DNA from 3 places in the Simplicispira piscis genome. Region 3 is predicted to be linked to each of the others. Evidence: predicted binding sites of a transcription regulator. Region 3 holds the regulator's gene; each other region holds the start of a gene.
What was found. The regulator NrdR, encoded in region 3, represses ribonucleotide reductase genes. The targets are predictions, from matches to a motif close to CACNANATNTNGTG.

Region 1: a site for NrdR is predicted at 3,708-3,721, ahead of ACYVOC_RS14885 (ribonucleoside triphosphate reductase). Genes of this name have one in related genera too.
Region 2: a site for NrdR is predicted at 3,695-3,708, ahead of ACYVOC_RS13915 (ribonucleoside-diphosphate reductase subunit alpha). Genes of this name have one in related genera too.

The regions. Positions count from the first base shown of each region.
Region 1 is NZ_BAAGQN010000019.1:3,123-8,726, forward strand. It holds gene ACYVOC_RS14870 (RES family NAD+ phosphorylase) at 1-525, shown strand, start outside; gene ACYVOC_RS14875 (anaerobic ribonucleoside-triphosphate reductase activating protein) at 556-1,254, opposite strand; gene nrdD (anaerobic ribonucleoside-triphosphate reductase) at 1,298-1,486, opposite strand; gene ACYVOC_RS14885 (ribonucleoside triphosphate reductase) at 1,659-3,677, opposite strand; gene ACYVOC_RS14890 (hemerythrin domain-containing protein) at 3,834-4,244, opposite strand; gene norR (nitric oxide reductase transcriptional regulator NorR) at 4,420-5,604, shown strand, end outside.
Region 2 is NZ_BAAGQN010000018.1:87,614-93,217, reverse strand. It holds gene ACYVOC_RS13930 (sensor histidine kinase) at 1-1,482, shown strand, start outside; gene ACYVOC_RS13925 (sigma-54-dependent transcriptional regulator) at 1,484-2,968, shown strand; gene ampD (1,6-anhydro-N-acetylmuramyl-L-alanine amidase AmpD) at 2,937-3,560, shown strand; gene ACYVOC_RS13915 (ribonucleoside-diphosphate reductase subunit alpha) at 3,834-5,604, shown strand, end outside.
Region 3 is NZ_BAAGQN010000017.1:9,479-15,082, reverse strand. It holds gene ACYVOC_RS12770 (DUF748 domain-containing protein) at 1-959, opposite strand, end outside; gene ACYVOC_RS12765 (lytic transglycosylase domain-containing protein) at 1,676-2,518, shown strand; ZMP/ZTP riboswitch at 2,588-2,743, shown strand; gene glyA (serine hydroxymethyltransferase) at 2,777-4,021, shown strand; gene nrdR (transcriptional regulator NrdR) at 4,119-4,568, shown strand; gene ACYVOC_RS12750 (DMT family transporter) at 4,708-5,595, shown strand.

The DNA of each region.
Region 1 (5,604 bases), on a different contig from region 3:
GATCGGCCCTTCGAAGATGCGCAATGGTTCAACGCCATTCAATGGCCGTTCAAACACTGGCAGACCAGCCGGTTTTCTGATGGCTCCTTTGGTGTCTGGTACGGGTCGGAGTCGGTCGAAACCACGGTGTATGAGTCGGCCTACCACTGGTATCGGGGCTTGCTCAGTGATGCAGGCTTTGAGCAGATGGCGGTCATCGCAGAACGGAAGGTGTACTGGGTGGCTTGCAACGCGGCTCTGCTCGACTTTCGCCAAGCGGCCGAAACACAACCCGACCTCTTGCACCCCTCGGACTACACGTTTTGCCAGGCTGTGGGTGCGCGGATTCACCGCGAGGGGCATCCCGGCCTGCTGACGCCGTCGGTTCGTCGCCCTGCCGGAGAAAACCTGGCCATCTTCAACCCCGCTGTGCTTTCCAACCCCCGGCACAACTGCCAGTTGACCTACAGGCTGGAGGGCGGGCAGATCGTGGTGGAAAAGCAGCCCGGTACAGCGTGGATTGCGTTGAGTGCAGCAGACCTTTGACGTTTTGCCCATTCTTGTGCGTCAGCCCCCTCACCCCCGCCGCACCACCAACCCCGCAAACCGCGCCCCCAGCCGCTCTACCTGCCCGGCCGTCAAGGCCCACCCAGAAACGCCCGGCGCGCGGCATTCCTGCAGCGCCCAGTGGGCCACGCCCGCATCGGCCAGCGTGTCGGCCAGGGCGAACAAGTCATCCACGCTGAAAAGGCCCGCATGCCAGGTGGTGCGGCACTCATAGGCCACGCCGCTGGCGAGCAGGCGGTGCAACGATTCGAAGGCTTTGGCGCCGCTGCCGGGGGTGCGGGTGATGGCGTCGTAGGCGTGCAGCGGGCCTTTGATGTCCAGGCCCACCCAGTCGAGCAGGGGCAGCAGCGTGTGCAGGCGCTCGGGGTACATGCCGCCGGTGTGCAGCGCGGTTTGAAAGCCCAGGGCGCGCACCTCGGCCAACGCGGCGGGCAAGGCGGCTTGCAGCGTGGGCTCGCCGCCCGAGAAGACGACGCCGTCGAGCAGGCCCTGGCGGCTTTGCAAGAAGGCCAGCACCTCGGGCCAGGGCACGGTGGCGGGGGTGGTGGCGTTGAGCAGTTCGGGGTTGTGGCAGTAGCCGCAGCGCCAGGGGCAGCCTTGGCCATAAAGCACGGCGGCCAGGCGGTCGGGGAAGTCGATGCTGGTGAGCGGCGTGATGCCGCCGATGCGCAGTAGCGCTGCATCGGCGTGTGCGGCGGGTGCAGTCACCACGGGCACCGGCACGGGCCGGTGCGGGGGGTGGCGTTGCAGGTCAACGGCCACTGGGGGTTTCAGCAAAGAATTGGCGCTCGTGGTGCTCGCCCTGCTTGCCGATGTTGAAACTGGCGACCGGGCGGTGGTAGCCCATCACGCGGGTCCAGACTTCGCAGGGCTGGCGCTCGGCGTCGCTCAGTTGCACGTCGGACAAGGCTTGGTGCTCGGTGGTGGAAAAGTGGCTCATGGATGTTCTCCTTCAGGGTGAAAAGGGGGCATGCCGCAGCGTGTGCTGCGCCGCCCGGGGGCAACGGAGGGGCAAGGTCCCGCCGTTGATTTACTATTGAATCAATAGCTGCTTGCGCTTGATGGACAAGCGCTAGATGCCAATTTGACTCATATTTTTTGCATCACTGCATTCACGCCGCGAGTGCGGTGCGCTTGGCCTGCAGGCGCTCTTCGTCGCAGGTGGGGCAGAACTTGTGCTCGCCCGCCAGGTAGCCGTGCGTGGGGCAGATCGAGAACGTGGGCGTGACCGTGATGTAGGGCAGGCGAAAGCGCGTGAGCGAACGCTTGACCAGATCGCGGCAGGCGGCGCCGCTCGACAGCCGCTCGCCCATGTACAGGTGCAGCACGGTGCCGCCGGTGTATTTGCTCTGCAGCAGCTCCTGGCGCGCCAGGGCTTCGAACGGGTCGTCCGTCCAGCCCACGGGCAACTGTGAGGAGTTGGTGTAGTACGGCTTGTCCGCCGTGCCCGCCTGCACGATGGCGGGCCAGCGCTTTTTGTCCTCTTTGGCAAAGCGGTAGGTCGTGCCTTCGGCGGGCGTGGCCTCCAGGTTGTAGAGGTGGCCGGTTTCCTCCTGGAACTGCGTCATGCGTTCGCGCACATGGTCGAGCAGGCGCACGGCCAGCTGGTGGCCGCGCTCGCTGGTGATGTCGTGCGCGTCGCCGGTGAAGTTGCGCACCATTTCGTTGATGCCGTTCACGCCCAGCGTGCTGAAGTGGTTGCGCAGCGTGCCCAGGTAGCGCTTGGTGTAGGGGAACAGGCCCTGGTCCATGAGGCGCTGGATCAGCTTGCGTTTGATCTCCAGGCTCTGCTTGCCCAATTCGAGCAGGCGGTCCAGCGCGGCCAGCAGCGCGGGCTCGTCGCCTGCGTGCAAATAGCCCAACCGCGCGCAGTTGATGGTCACCACGCCCAGGCTGCCGGTCTGCTCGGCGCTGCCAAACAGGCCGTTGCCGCGCTTCAAGAGTTCACGCAGATCCAGCTGCAGCCGACAGCACATGGAGCGCACCATGTTGGGCTCCAGCTCGGAGTTGATGAAGTTCTGGAAGTACGGCAGGCCGTACTTGGCGGTCATCTCGAACAGCAGTTGTGCGTTCTCGCTCTCCCACGGGAAGTCTTTGGTGATGTTGTAGGTGGGGATGGGAAAGGTGAACACGCGGCCCTTGGCGTCGCCCGTGGTCATGACGTCGATGTAGGCGCGGTTGATGAGGTCCATCTCGGCCTGCAGATCGCCATAGCAGAACGGCATTTCCTTGCCCGCAATCACCGGCACCTGCTCGCGCAGGTCGTCGGGGCAAATCCAGTCGAAGGTGAGGTTGGTAAACGGCGTTTGCGTGCCCCAGCGGGACGGCACGTTGAGGTTGTAGACCAGCTCCTGGATGCACTGGCGCACGCTGGCGTAGTTCATGGCATCGACCCGCACATAGGGCGCCATGTAGGTGTCGAACGACGAAAACGCCTGCGCGCCGGCCCACTCGTTTTGCAGCGTTCCCAGGAAGTTGACGATCTGCCCCACGGCGGAACTCATGTGTTTGGGTGGCCCGGCCTCGACCTTGCCGGGCACGCCGTTCAGGCCTTCGTTGAGCAACGTGCGCAGCGACCAGCCCGCGCAGTAGCCGCTGAGCATGTCGAGGTCGTGGATGTGGATGTCGCCATTGCGGTGCGCCTCGCCAATTTCTGGCGTGTAGACGTGCGAGAGCCAGTAGTTGGCCGTGACCTTGCCCGCCACGTTGAGGATCAGGCCACCGAGCGAATAGCCCTGGTTGGCGTTGGCGTTCACGCGCCAGTCGGCGCGGGTGAGGTATTCGTTGATGGAGGACTCCACGTTCACCAGCGTCTGGTGGTCGGCGCGCAAGGTGGCGTGGCGGTCGCGGTAGGCGATGTAGGCGCGGGCGGTGGCCAGGTGGTTGGCGGCGATCAGGGTCTGCTCGACCACGTCCTGGATCTGCTCGATGCCCGGCGCTTCGCCATGGAAGCGGTGGACGAGCACCTTGTCCACCTGCGCGGCCAGCAGGGCGGCTTCGTCGCCCGCAAATTCGCCGGTGGCGGCGCCTGCACGCTCAATGGCCGAGAGGATCTTGCGGGCGTCAAAAGGGGCGCGCTCTGCGCTGCGTTTGATGACCTCGCGGGGCAAGGCGGTGACCGGGGTATCCATGGGCGTCTCCATCGTTGGAATGCAGCAAAACACTACATATAGCGTTCACAATACATTCAACACACTACAGGTAGTTTGATGAAGAACAAACAAGCCCGCCACGGCAAGGCGCCGAGGCGGGCCTGGAACGGGCCGGAACACCTTGCTGGGCGCGGCTTACAGCGCCTCGATGCGCGGGTAGAAGTCGTGGTTCTCGCGCTGCATGCGTTCGTGCACCATGCGCAACACCTGGTTGGCATCGTCGCGAAAGCCCTGCTCGTCGCGGCGCACGCTCTCAGGCCGGTTCCAGCGGCGGGCAAAGGCCTCATAGGCCTGGGCAATGGGGCCCATGTCGCGCTGGTACTGCTGGCCCATGCGGGCCAGTTCGGCATTGCTGCCGCGCTGCAGGGCTGGGTACAGGGCCTGGTCTTCTACCGCCAGGTGCAGCTTGATGGTGGAGCTCATGGTCACCACCAGCCGGGCGATCTCGGTGGCGTTGTGCGCTACCCCCGCGTGCGCCAGGCGGCGCAGCGTGGCAATGCTGCCCAGAATGTTGACGTGCTGGTGCTTGAATTTGTCGATGTTCATGGTGAAAGCTCCCAAGGGTGATGAAAACAGGGGCACGTAGGCATGAAGCCGCCGTGGACTGCTACTCTTTTGCACACTTCGGGCCAGCCCAGGCCGCCATAAGAATCAAGGGTTTACACCAATCGCGGTTATCTTTACCCTCCAAATCAATGGTCATTGATACCATCGAAGGGTTATGAATACCCTTTTTGAAGCCCCCTGGCTGGCCGACCTGACCACCGAATTGCCGCCCAACGTGCGCCTGCAACGCCTGATCGGCGGCCTGCGCGCACACTTTTGCTGCGGCGCCGTGGCCCTGCTGCGGCTGGAAGAAGAACACCTGCGCCCGGTGGTGGTCGATGGCCTGGTGAGCGAATCACTGGGCCGCCGTTTTGCCGTGCACCAGCACCCCCGCCTGGCGGCCCTGCTGGCACGCAGCGAGGTCACCTGCTTCGACCACGACAGCACCTTGCCCGACCCCTACGACGGCCTGCTCGACGCCCTGGTGGGCGAACCCCTGCCAGTGCACGACTGCATGGGCGTGGCGCTGCGCATGGACGGGCGCCCCTGGGGCGTGCTGACGCTCGACGCGCTGCAGACCGGCACCTTTGACGACGCTGCACGCGCTGCGCTGGCGCAGTGCGCGGTGCACGTTGAGGCCGCCATCCGCATGACCCGCCTGGAGCAGGAGAACCAGGCCCTGAGCCGCGCCGGCAGCCCCTATGCGGGCGACGCCACCGACGAGCCCGCACTGCGCGCCGCGCTGGACGAGGGCGAAATCCTGGGCCAAAGCGAAGTGCTGACGCGCCTGCTGCAAGAGATGAAACTGGTCGCCACCTCGGACCTGCCGGTGCTGCTGCTGGGCGAGACCGGCGTGGGCAAAGAGCTGTTTGCGCGCCTGCTGCACCGCCACTCGCCGCGCCGGCACAAGCCGCTGGTGCACGTGAACTGCGCCGCGCTGCCCGAATCGCTGGCCGAGAGCGAGCTGTTCGGCCACCGCCGGGGCGCCTTCTCGGGCGCGGTCACCGACCGGCCCGGGCGCTTCGAGGCGGCCGAAGGCGGCACACTGTTCCTCGACGAAGTGGGCGAGCTGCCCCTGAGCGTGCAGGCCAAGCTGCTGCGCACGCTGCAGAACGGCGAAATCCAGCGCCTGGGCGCCGACGAACCCCGCCGCGTCAACGTGCGCGTGGTGGCTGCCACCAACCGCCACCTGCGCGACCTGGTGGCCGCCGGGAGTTTCCGCGCCGACCTGTACCACCGCCTCTCGGTCTACCCCGTGCCCATACCGCCGCTGCGCGAACGCGAGGGCGATGTGCTGCTGTTGGCCGGGCGCTTTCTGGAGCAGAACCGCGCCCGCCTGGGGCTGCGCAGCCTGCGCCTG
Region 2 (5,604 bases), on a different contig from region 3:
CCTTCTCCGCAGGCCGGTCTGCAATGGCTGCCGTCCATTGGCGTGGACCTGGTGGCGGTAAGTGCGCTGCAACTGCTGCACATCGGCTCCATGAACTTCACGCCCCTGCTGGGCCTGCCCATCCTCATGGCCTCGGTGCTGGGAACGCTCACCCTGGCGCTGGGCACCACGGCAGCCGCCACTTTGCTGCTGCTGGCCTGGGCATGGTGGCAGGGTTACCACGGGCCCGACACGGATACTGCGCAACTCTATCTGCAGGCAGCGCTGACCGGGACCGGCTATTTCATCGCCTCCTTCCTGATACACCAGCTCTCGACCCGGCTGGTGCGCGAGCAGCAAACAGCGCAGCGCAGCAAGGTGGCGGCCCTGGTGCAAAGCCAGGTCAGCGCGCTGATCATCCAGAACCTGACGGACGGCGTGCTGGTGGTTGACGAAGAAGTCACCGTGCGCATGGCCAACCCGGCGGGGCTGTCGCTGCTGGGTTGCCCGTCCGGCTCGGACCCTCCATTCACATTGCACCAGGCTGCAGCATGGCAGGCACTGGTGGCTCTGGCGCGCCGCTCCTTTCGCCTGGACCAGCCCCAGACCGCCGACCTGAACCTGCTGAATGAAGGACAAAGCCCCGTCGGCCTGCATGTACGCACCTGGCTGACCTCGCCAAAACAAAGCGCTGCCGGTGTGCCGGGCGCCCGTTTGTGTGTGATGTTCCTGCACGATCTGCGTGAGATGGAAGCGCGTCTGCGCACCGAAAAACTGGCGGCCATGGGCCGCATGTCGGCCGCCGTGGCGCACGAGATCCGCAATCCACTGGCGGCCATCATGCAGGCCAATGCCCTGTTGGAAGAAGACCTGGAGCAACCCGCACAAAAGCGCCTGAGCCAGATGGTGCAGCAAAACGCCGACCGCCTGGCCCGCATTGCCGAGGAAATCCTTGACATCGCGCGCGTGCAGCACCAGATCAGCCACGCCCCGGCGTCCACCTTGACGCTCGATTCCAGCGTGGCACAGATCTGGCAGGACTGGAGCAGCCACGACCCGGCCCACCGCCAGGGCCGTGTGACGCTCATGGCTGGCGAGGTGCACGTGGAGTTCGATACCGAACACCTGCGCCGTGTGCTGGTGAACCTGCTCGACAATGCCTTGCGCTACAAGAGTAGCGAGACCGATGCGTTGCAGCTGAGTACCCGCATCAGCGCCCCCGGCCAGGCCTGCGTACAGGTCTGGAGCGATGGAGCGCCCATGGACCAATCGGTGGAGCGCCATCTGTTCGAGCCCTTCTTTTCATCCGAAAGCCGATCCAGCGGCCTGGGCCTGTACATTTGCCGCGAACTGTGTGAGCGGCATGGCGCCGCCATCAGCTACCAGCGCACCAGCCGCCCCACCTCCCGGGGCGACATCGAGGGCAATGCCTTCACAGTGAGCTTCCGCCAGGTCGGGCGGCTGCAAGAGTCGGCCTCCCTGTTTGACACCATTGTGGTTTGATATGTCCCTAAATGCCCCTGCGGCCTCCATCCTGGTGGTCGACGACGAACCCGACCTGCGCACCCTGTACGAGTTGACCCTGTTGCGCGAGGGCTACCGCGTCGACACCGCCGCGACTTTGCTCGAGGCGCGCCAGCAACTGCAGGCCAAACGCTTTGACGTGGTCATCAGCGATATGCGCCTGCCCGACGGTTTTGGCATGGAACTGCTGCAAGATCTGCGCGACCAGCAGCGGCGCGAGCGCTGCGTGGTGATGACGGCCTACGGCTCTGCAGAAAATGCCGTGGAAGCCCTGCGTTCAGGCGCCTTCGACTACCTCACCAAACCGGTCGATCTCAAGCAGTTCCGCTCTGTCGTGGCCTCTGCGGTGCAAGGGGGCGATGCGGTTCCCCCGCCGCGCAGCACCCGCAGCAGCCCCGCCCGCGACGGCGCCACCGACTCCGGAGTCCCTTGCAGCCTGTCGATGGCCCGCCTGGTGGGAGAGTCCGAGGCCATGCGCAACGTCAAACAGCGTGTGGCCAAGGTGGCGCGTGGCATGGCGCCCGTGCTCATCCGGGGCGAGTCGGGTACGGGCAAGGAGCTGATCGCCCGCGCCCTGCATGCCAGCAGCCAGCGCGCCAGCGGCCCCCTGGTGGCCGTCAACTGCGGCGCCATCCCTGAAAATTTGCTGGAAGCCGAATTTTTCGGCGCCCGCAAGGGCTCCTATACAGGCGCGACGCAAGACCGCCAGGGGTACTTTCAGGCCGCGCAGGGCGGCACTCTGTTTCTGGACGAAATCGGGGACCTGCCACTGGCCATGCAGTCCAAGCTGTTGCGCGCCATCCAGGAGCGCAGCGTGCGCCCGCTGGGCTCCACCCAGGAAGAAACCGTGGATGTACGCATCGTCAGCGCCACGCACCACGACCTGGCCTCGGCCGTGCAGACGGGACGATTCCGGCAGGATTTGTACTATCGGCTCAACGTCATCGAAATTTTCATCCCCCCGCTGCGCGAGCGACGCGAAGACCTACCCGCTCTGTGCGAGGCTTTGCTGGCGCGCATTGCGCTGGAGTCGGGAGGCCCCGTGCCCCAGCTCACCCCGCAAGCGCTGGCCGCCATCACCACCCACGCCCTGCCCGGCAATGTGCGCGAGCTGGAGAACCTGCTGCACCGCGCCGTGGCGCTGAGCGAAGGCGATGTGCTCACGGTGGAAGCCGCAGGCCCGTCGGCTGCCGACCGTGCCTTCGATGCAACCCCTGCAGCACCCCCCATCACCCCCGGCAACCCGGCCCCCACGTCTACCACCGCCGAGCTTCCCCATGACCTGCAGGCCTGGCTCGACCAGCAGGAGCGTGACATTCTGGTGCGCGCACTGCAAGCAGCCCATTTCAACCGCACCGCCACAGCGGCCCGACTGGGCATCAGCCTGCGCCAGATCCGCTACCGCATCGCGCGCCTGAACATTACCGCGCCCAATGACGACAACAACGCCGACGCAGAATCCTGAAACCCCGACACCTTCCGTCTGGGTGCAGGGCTGGCACGGCAGCGCCCGGCACTTGGCTTCGCCCAACTACGGCCCCCGACCTGCACAGGCGCAGATTGATCTGATCGTAGTGCATTCCATCAGCCTGCCGCCCGGCCAGTACGGCGGCCAGGCCGTGCAAGACCTTTTCCTGAACCGCCTGGACTGGGACGCCCACCCTTACTACCAGAGCATCCGGGGCCTGCAGGTTTCAGCCCATTTCTTTATCGAGCGCGATGGCACGCTCTGGCAGTTTGTCGATTGCGACCAGCGCGCCTGGCATGCAGGGGCATCCCAATACCGCGGACGCAGCCAATGCAACGACGATTCGATCGGCATCGAGCTCGAAGGGCTGGAGGGTGCAACGTTCGAACCTGCCCAGTACAACGCCCTGGCACGGCTGTGTACCGACCTGGCACAGCGCTATCCCATTGCCCACATCGCAGGCCACGAGCACATCGCACCCGGCCGCAAGGCCGACCCAGGGCCAGGGTTTCAGTGGCCGCAACTGCAGCGCCTGCTGGCGTGGGATGCACGCCGCTTCCCAGCCCACACCCTGCAGCCACTGCGCTGATACGCCCCGGCCTACAAAAAAAATAGCAGCAGGACGCCTGAATCAAGGCGTCCGCGCCGTCCCCGCACCTCGCAGGGGCGGTTTTCCTGCGCCCCTGCGGCAACCCAGCCAGTACGATCTCCAGCCCAAAAATACACTACATATAGTGTATTAATTTAAATTTCACATCACCTATAGTGTGAAATTGATTATCATCAATCAATTCACCGCCCGTCTTTCGGCGGCCTGTTCGGGCGCCAGAGACCTCTATCACCCCTTCGACGAGAGGACGCCATGCAAGCTGCCACCCCCATCTCCACCACGCCCATTGCGCCCCTTGTTGCAGGGGCGCACACACCAGCCCGCCTGTCTGCGGCGGCCTCCGACTTATCGCACTACCAGATCCTCCGGCGCAACGGCGCCGTGGTGCCGTTTGTCCCGCAGAAGATTGCCGTCGCCATGATGAAAGCCTTTCTGGCGGTGCACGGCACCCAAGGTGCAGCCTCGGCCAGCGTGCGCGAGGTGGTGGATCAGCTCACGCAGGCCGTGGTACGCGCGCTCATGCGTTCGCGTCCGGGCGGCGGCACCTTCCACATTGAAGATGTGCAAGACCAGGTGGAGCTGTGCCTGATGCGCGGCGAACACCACGAGGTCGCTCGCGCCTACGTGCTGTACCGCGAACGCCGCACCCAGGAGCGCGCACGCCAGACCGAAACCCAGGCGCCCAGCACCCCGGCGCTGCATGTCATCGATGGCGACCAACGTGTCGCACTCGACATGAACCGTTTGCGCGGCCTGATCGAGTCCGCGTGCGCGGGGCTGGGCACTGATGTCCAGGCTGAACCCATCGTGCAGGAAACCCTGCGCAATCTCTACGATGGTGTGCCGCTGGAAGAAGTACACAAAGCCGCCATCCTGGCCGCACGCACGCTGATCGAGAAAGACCCCGACTACAGCTTTGCCACGGCCCGATTGCTGCTGCACACCATTTCCCGCGAAGTGCTGGGCCGCGAAGTGGCACAAGGGGATATGGCGCAGGCCTATGCAGACTACTTTCCACAATGCATCCGCAAAGGCGTCGAGAACCAGCTGCTTGACGAACGCCTGCTGCAGTTCGACCTGACCCGCCTCGGTGCGGCCCTTGAGGCCGGGCGCGACCTGCAGTTCGATTACCTGGGCCTGCAAACGCTCTATGACCGCTACTTCCTCCACGTGCGCAAGACGCGCATTGAACTGCCCCAGGTCTTTTTCATGCGTGTGGCCATGGGGCTGGCGCTGGGCGAGATTGACCGCGAAGCCCGCGCCATCGAATTTTATGAAGTGCTCTCGCGCTTCGACTTCATGTCGAGCACGCCCACCTTGTTCAACAGTGGCACGCTGCGCTCCCAGCTGTCGAGCTGCTACCTGACAACGGTGCCTGACGATCTTGATGGCATCTACGAATCCATCAAGGAAAACGCCTTGCTGTCCAAGTACGCCGGCGGTCTGGGCAACGACTGGACGCGCGTGCGCGCCTTGGGCAGCCACATCAAGGGTACGAACGGCGAATCGCAAGGCGTGGTGCCTTTCCTCAAGGTGGTGAATGACACGGCCGTCGCGGTGAACCAGGGCGGCAAGCGCAAAGGCGCTGTGTGCGCCTACCTGGAGACCTGGCACCTGGACATCGAGGAGTTTCTGGAGCTGCGCAAGAACACCGGCGACGACCGCAGGCGCACGCACGACATGAACACGGCCAACTGGATTCCCGACCTGTTCATGCGCCGTGTGCTGGAAAAAGGCCAGTGGACGCTGTTCTCCCCCTCCGATGTCCCCGACCTGCACGATCTGTTCGGCAGCGCATTCGAAACAGCCTACGTGGCCTATGAAGCGAAGGCCGCCCGTGGCGAGATCAAGCCCAGCAAAACCATCCAGGCGACCGACCTGTGGCGCAAGATGCTGACCATGCTGTTCGAGACTGGGCACCCCTGGATCACCTTCAAGGATGCCTGCAATGTGCGCTCGCCACAGCAGCATGTGGGCGTGGTGCATTCGAGCAACCTGTGCACCGAGATCACGCTCAACACCA
Region 3 (5,604 bases):
AAATCGATCGCATCGATCCGCAGCTTGCGGGCAAAAGGCTGCAACTCTGCCAACTGCAGCTTCAGGCCATCCAAGGACACAAGCTCTCGACGCTCCTTGTCCAGAAAGCTGACGTTCTTTGCACGCACAACGCCACTCAATTGCACGACCGCGGATGGCGTTTGTTCGAACGAGAAACGCACATCCGCATCCACCACCGCAGAGTTCAGTCGCACAGGGAAGGCGGCCGGAAGATAGTCCCGGTAAGGCGCCAGATCAAAATCCGCGAGATGAATAGTGGCATCGGTTCGGAGACTGTCCGTAAAGGGCGCCGCTTCGGCCAAGGTGTCGAACACACTTCCATTGAGTAGAAACGCCACCCGGGGCGCGACTTTGACTTGGCGCTGGGCCTGCAGGTTGCTGATGAAGGGCAGCGAAAACTCCAGTTCGCGCACCTCATGCGTACGGTTTACCGTGCGATCGACAAAATCCACGGCCCCCCCATGCACCGCAATGTTGTAGAGGGCGAAGCCGGTTGACGCAGCCTTGCCATCCCCGGGTTGGGACAATTTTTCGATGATGTCATCGAGATCGGTGCGTCCTGGCGCCAGTTGTGTGACATGCACGATGGGAGCATCTATCTCCACGGCATCAACGACCGGCGCCAACCGCAGCAGCGACTGCAGCTCCATATCTATATAGATACGCTGCACCTGCAACAGGAACCCCTGCCCTTGGGCATCCGCAATGGACACGTCGTGCAGGCTGACCTCCAGAGACCAGGGCAGGAACTGCACCCGACCAATCGAGACCTGCCGCCCCAGAGCCTTGGAGGCCAGCGCCTCGCCCTGGCTGCGCAAGATCGGCGGCAGCGCCAACCATGCCAGCACCCATAACAACACAAGGCTGCAGACCGACCACGCACATCGCCGCATCCAAGGGGAATTTTGCAAAAAAGACTGGGGAAAAGACAGATTCATCACCACAGGCGCTGGACTTCAGCAAACTCAAAGGCAGCTATTGGATCAGAGTTCACCACAGGCCGCGCAACAGCCTGAAACAAGAAAGCCCGGAAAGGCGGCGGTGGGCCACGCTTCCGGGCTTGACGGCTGACACAACGGTCTTTGCCATCGGTTCGCAGCACGGAGAAAATCGTCCGGACTGCGGGGAGGCAATGTATTGCCTCCAAGGGGTTGCCTTGAAAGCGCCGCGCTTGGCCTGTAGGGGCACTGCATGCCCCGACAGGTGGCTTTGCTTCTTCCAGCGATGCCTGCAATCAAGAGGCCAAGCCACCTTATCAAAGAATACCGTGGAACACAAATCAGCAGATCAATCGGTCAGTGGATACCGATTGAAATTGGGCAGATCTCTCCAGCCAGGGCAAAACCAACAACCATTCCCCCTCGTAAAAGCGTCGAGAATCTGTGATTTTTAACATATTCATAACAATATAAATGTCTTAAAAATCAATTTAATAGTGTTGACTTGGCATTAAATCGGCTTTTAGAATCCGCCAGCTTCTCGAAAGCTAGTGAAAACCCCAATCCGCTGCCGAATCCGGCTAAGTCAAATCGGTCTACCGAGGTGCTACACGCCAGGCACGAATTTGATGGCGTACCAATCCAGGCGTGGTTCTTTTCATGGCAGATGACCCCAAGGTCGTTCGCTACCAGACCCCGCCGCAGAAAGGAAAGCTATGACAGCGATAGAACAATGGGTCAACAACACCCGCACTTTTGCGGCCCATGTGACCACCGGTTTTCTGAAGATGACCCACAACGGTTTTGCCTTCCTGGGTCTGGCCCTGGCCTTCGCAGTGATCGCACTAGCGGCCCGGGCCGATTTGCGCCTGGCAGGCGAAACCCAGTTGATGGACTGGCTGCAAAACCGGCAAGAAATGCTGCTCGGCCCGACCGAGGAGCCGCTGGAGCCCAGCGACCGCACCCTGGCCATAAACCCCCAGGAACTGCCACGCGAGCAGGCCCGTGTGGCCTTCTGGCTGAGCAAAAAATACCGCGTGGCAGCGGAGCCACTGGGCTTGCTGGTGGCCGAAGCCTATGAACTGGGAGCCCGCACCAAACTCGACCCGACGCTGATTCTGGCGATCGTGGCCATCGAGTCGCGCTTTAACCCCTTTGCTCAAAGCCCGGTAGGTGCCCAGGGGTTGATGCAGGTGATGACGCGCGTGCATACCGACAAGTATGAAAGCGTGGGCGGAACCCTGGCGGCTTTCGATCCGATCACTAACCTGCGGGTCGGCGTTAAGGTGTTTCAGGAGTGCATTGCTCGCGCCGGCTCCATTGAAGGTGGGCTGCGTTACTACGTTGGTGCCGCCAATCTGGCGGACGACGGAGGCTATGCCGCCAAAGTACTCGCAGAACACTTCCGACTGAGCCAGGTTGCAGGTGGCCGCCGGATGCCTGTTGCGCCGCCGACTTTGAGCACGCAGGCTCCCGTTATGGCGGTTCCAGCCGTGGCAGCACCTTCGCAGAGCAATCCCAGCGACAAGGTTGCCATGCTCTTGCCCTCGGATCTCTGAGCAGTGGGCGCTCGGTTTGCGGGCACTTTCATCCGTCTGACTCCGCCAGGACCCAGGCTCAGTTAAAATAGCCGAGTACGCGACTGGCGATAGGCGCTCTCTCCCACAGGAGACGGCCGCTGATGTGGAAACCTGCAGGGGCCTGGCCCACTGTGAACCACCGGGGAGCGTGCCGCTGCAGGCACCTGGGTGCGCAGCGTTCCGCCGTTCGCCTGGGCAGCCCTTGCTCTCAAGGGACCTCAAGTTCATAGGACTGCCATGTACCACCGCAACCTTCTTGTCGAACAGACCGACCCCGAACTCTTTGCTGCCATCCAGGCCGAAAACAAGCGCCAGGAAGAACACATCGAACTCATCGCCAGCGAAAACTACGCCTCCCCTGCCGTCATGTGGGCCCAGGGCACGCAGCTGACCAACAAATACGCTGAAGGCTACCCAGGCCGCCGCTACTACGGTGGCTGCGAGTACGTCGATGTCGCTGAGCAGCTGGCCATCGACCGCGTCAAGCAGATTTTTGGCGCTGACGCTGCCAACGTGCAGCCGCACTGCGGCGCCTCGGCCAACGAAGCCGTGTTCCTCGCTTTCTTGAAGCCTGGCGATACCATCATGGGTATGAGCCTGGCCGAAGGCGGTCACCTGACGCACGGCATGGCTCTGAACATGAGCGGCAAGTGGTTCAACGTTGTCTCTTACGGCCTGGACGCCAAAGAAGAGCTCGACTACGACGCCATGGAGCGCAAGGCGCACGAAACCAAACCCAAACTCATCATCGCTGGCGCATCGGCCTACAGCCTGCGCATCGACTTCGCACGCTTTGCCAAGGTAGCCAAAGATGTGGGTGCGATCTTCATGGTGGACATGGCGCACTACGCTGGCCTGATCGCTGCTGGCATCTACCCCAATCCCGTACCCCACGCCGACGTCGTCACATCCACCACGCACAAGAGCCTGCGCGGCCCGCGCGGCGGCATCATCTTGATGAAGGCCGAGCACGAGAAAGCCATCAACAGCGCCATCTTCCCTGGCCTGCAGGGTGGCCCGCTGATGCACGTGATTGCCGCCAAGGCCGTGGCTTTCAAGGAAGCGCTGCAGCCCGAATTCAAGGTATACCAGCAGCAGGTGTTGAAAAACGCCCAGATCGTCGCTGAAACCCTGACCCAGCGCGGCCTGCGCATCGTCAGTGGCCGCACTGAAAGCCACGTCATGCTGGTGGACCTGCGCGCCAAGGGCATCACCGGCAAGGAAGCCGAGACCGTTCTGGGCAGCGCCCACATGACCATCAACAAGAACGCTATTCCGAACGACCCGGAAAAGCCGATGGTGACCAGCGGCATCCGCGTGGGCACGCCTGCCATGACCACGCGCGGTTTCAAGGACGAAGAAGCACGCCTGACGGCCAATCTGCTGGCCGACGTGCTCGACAACCCGCGCGATGAAGCCCACATCGCCGCTGTGCGCGCCAAGGTCAACGCCTTGACCGCGCGCTTCCCGGTCTACCGCTAACCCTCCCCCGGCAGGCCCGCCATCGGCGCCGATACGATTCCTGATCCAAGGATGTACCGGCTCCGCCGGGCGGCGGGCGCTACCACCGAGAACACCCATGAAATGCCCCTTCTGCAGTCACCATGAAACCCAGGTCGTCGAGACCCGGGTGTCTGAAGACGGGGATTTCATCCGCCGCAGACGACGTTGCGCCACCTGCGAGAAACGCTTTACCACCTACGAGCGGCCTGAAGTCAGCTTTCCCGTCGTGGTCAAAAAAGACGGCCGACGCACCGACTACGCTCGGGCCAAGCTCATGGGGTCGTTCAATATTGCCTTGCGCAAGCGTCCGGTCAGCACGGCGCAGGTGGACTCTTCGATCGAACGGATTGAGGAAAACCTGCTCAACCTCGGGCAGCGCGAAATTCCGTCGAGCCGCATTGGCGAGCTGGTGATGCGCGAACTCAAGAAACTCGACAAGGTGGCCTATATCCGCTATGCCAGCGTCTACCGCAGCTTCGAGGACATTGACGAGTTCAAGACCCTCGTCGATGAAGTGCGGCAGTGAGCGCCTTTTATTGTCAAAATTGCTATTAATAATATAGCTATTTGCACTTATCTGTAAAGCGATAGAGGCATTTTTAGCCATTATTGGTGTCGCTTGCAGCTCTGCACAGCGCTCCACCCAGCGGCACAATGCCGTACCTGTGAAAACCCGCCATTTGCTGCAGCTTGTGCTGCTGTCCGCCCTGTGGGGCGCATCCTTTCTGTTCATCCGTGTGGCCAGTCCCGTGCTGGGACCCAACGTCACGGCGGCGCTGCGCATTGGCCTGGCAACGCTGACCTTGGCGGGCATCATGCGCGCCACGCGCGAACCCTGGCCCTGGCGGCACTGGCGCGAGCTGACTGGCCTGGGCATCATGACCGTGGCCCTGCCCTTCCTGCTCTATGCCTGGGCGGCGCTGCGGCTGCCTGCGGGGTACAGCTCGCTGCTCAACACCATGGTCGTTCCCTTTGGCGTACTGGCTTCAGCCTGGATGAAGGAGGACACCCTCAGCCTGCGCAAATGGCTGGGCTGCCTGTTCGGTTTTCTGGGTGTGGCATTCATCGTTCGGCTGGGGCCCGTCAACCCCACACCCGAGCTGGTGTGGGCCGCCCTGGCCTGCGTGGGCGCAGCAGCCTGCTACGGGATATGTACGCCGTGGATGAAGCGCAGCACCCAGCGCATCAGCCCGTTGGCGATTGCGGCCGGCATCCACGCCACGGCCCTGGTCATGCTGCTGCCGGGTGCCGCCTGGGACTGGCCACAGGCCCGCTTTACCGCCCCGGCGCTGGCTGCGGTGCTGGTGATGGGCGTGGTCACCTCGGGCTTGGCCTACTGGCTCAATCTGCGTGTGCTGAGCCAGATATCACCCGTTGCGGCCATGAGTTCGGCCTTCATGATTCCGCTGTTCGGTGTGACCTGGGGACACCTCTTCCTGGGCGAATCGCTGGGCCCGGGCATCTGGTGGGGCGGTGCACTGGTGCTGCTGGCCACCGCCCTCGTCACGGGCTTCAACCCGCTGCGCATTCTGGTGATCCTGCGCAAGCGCTGAATCCTGCGG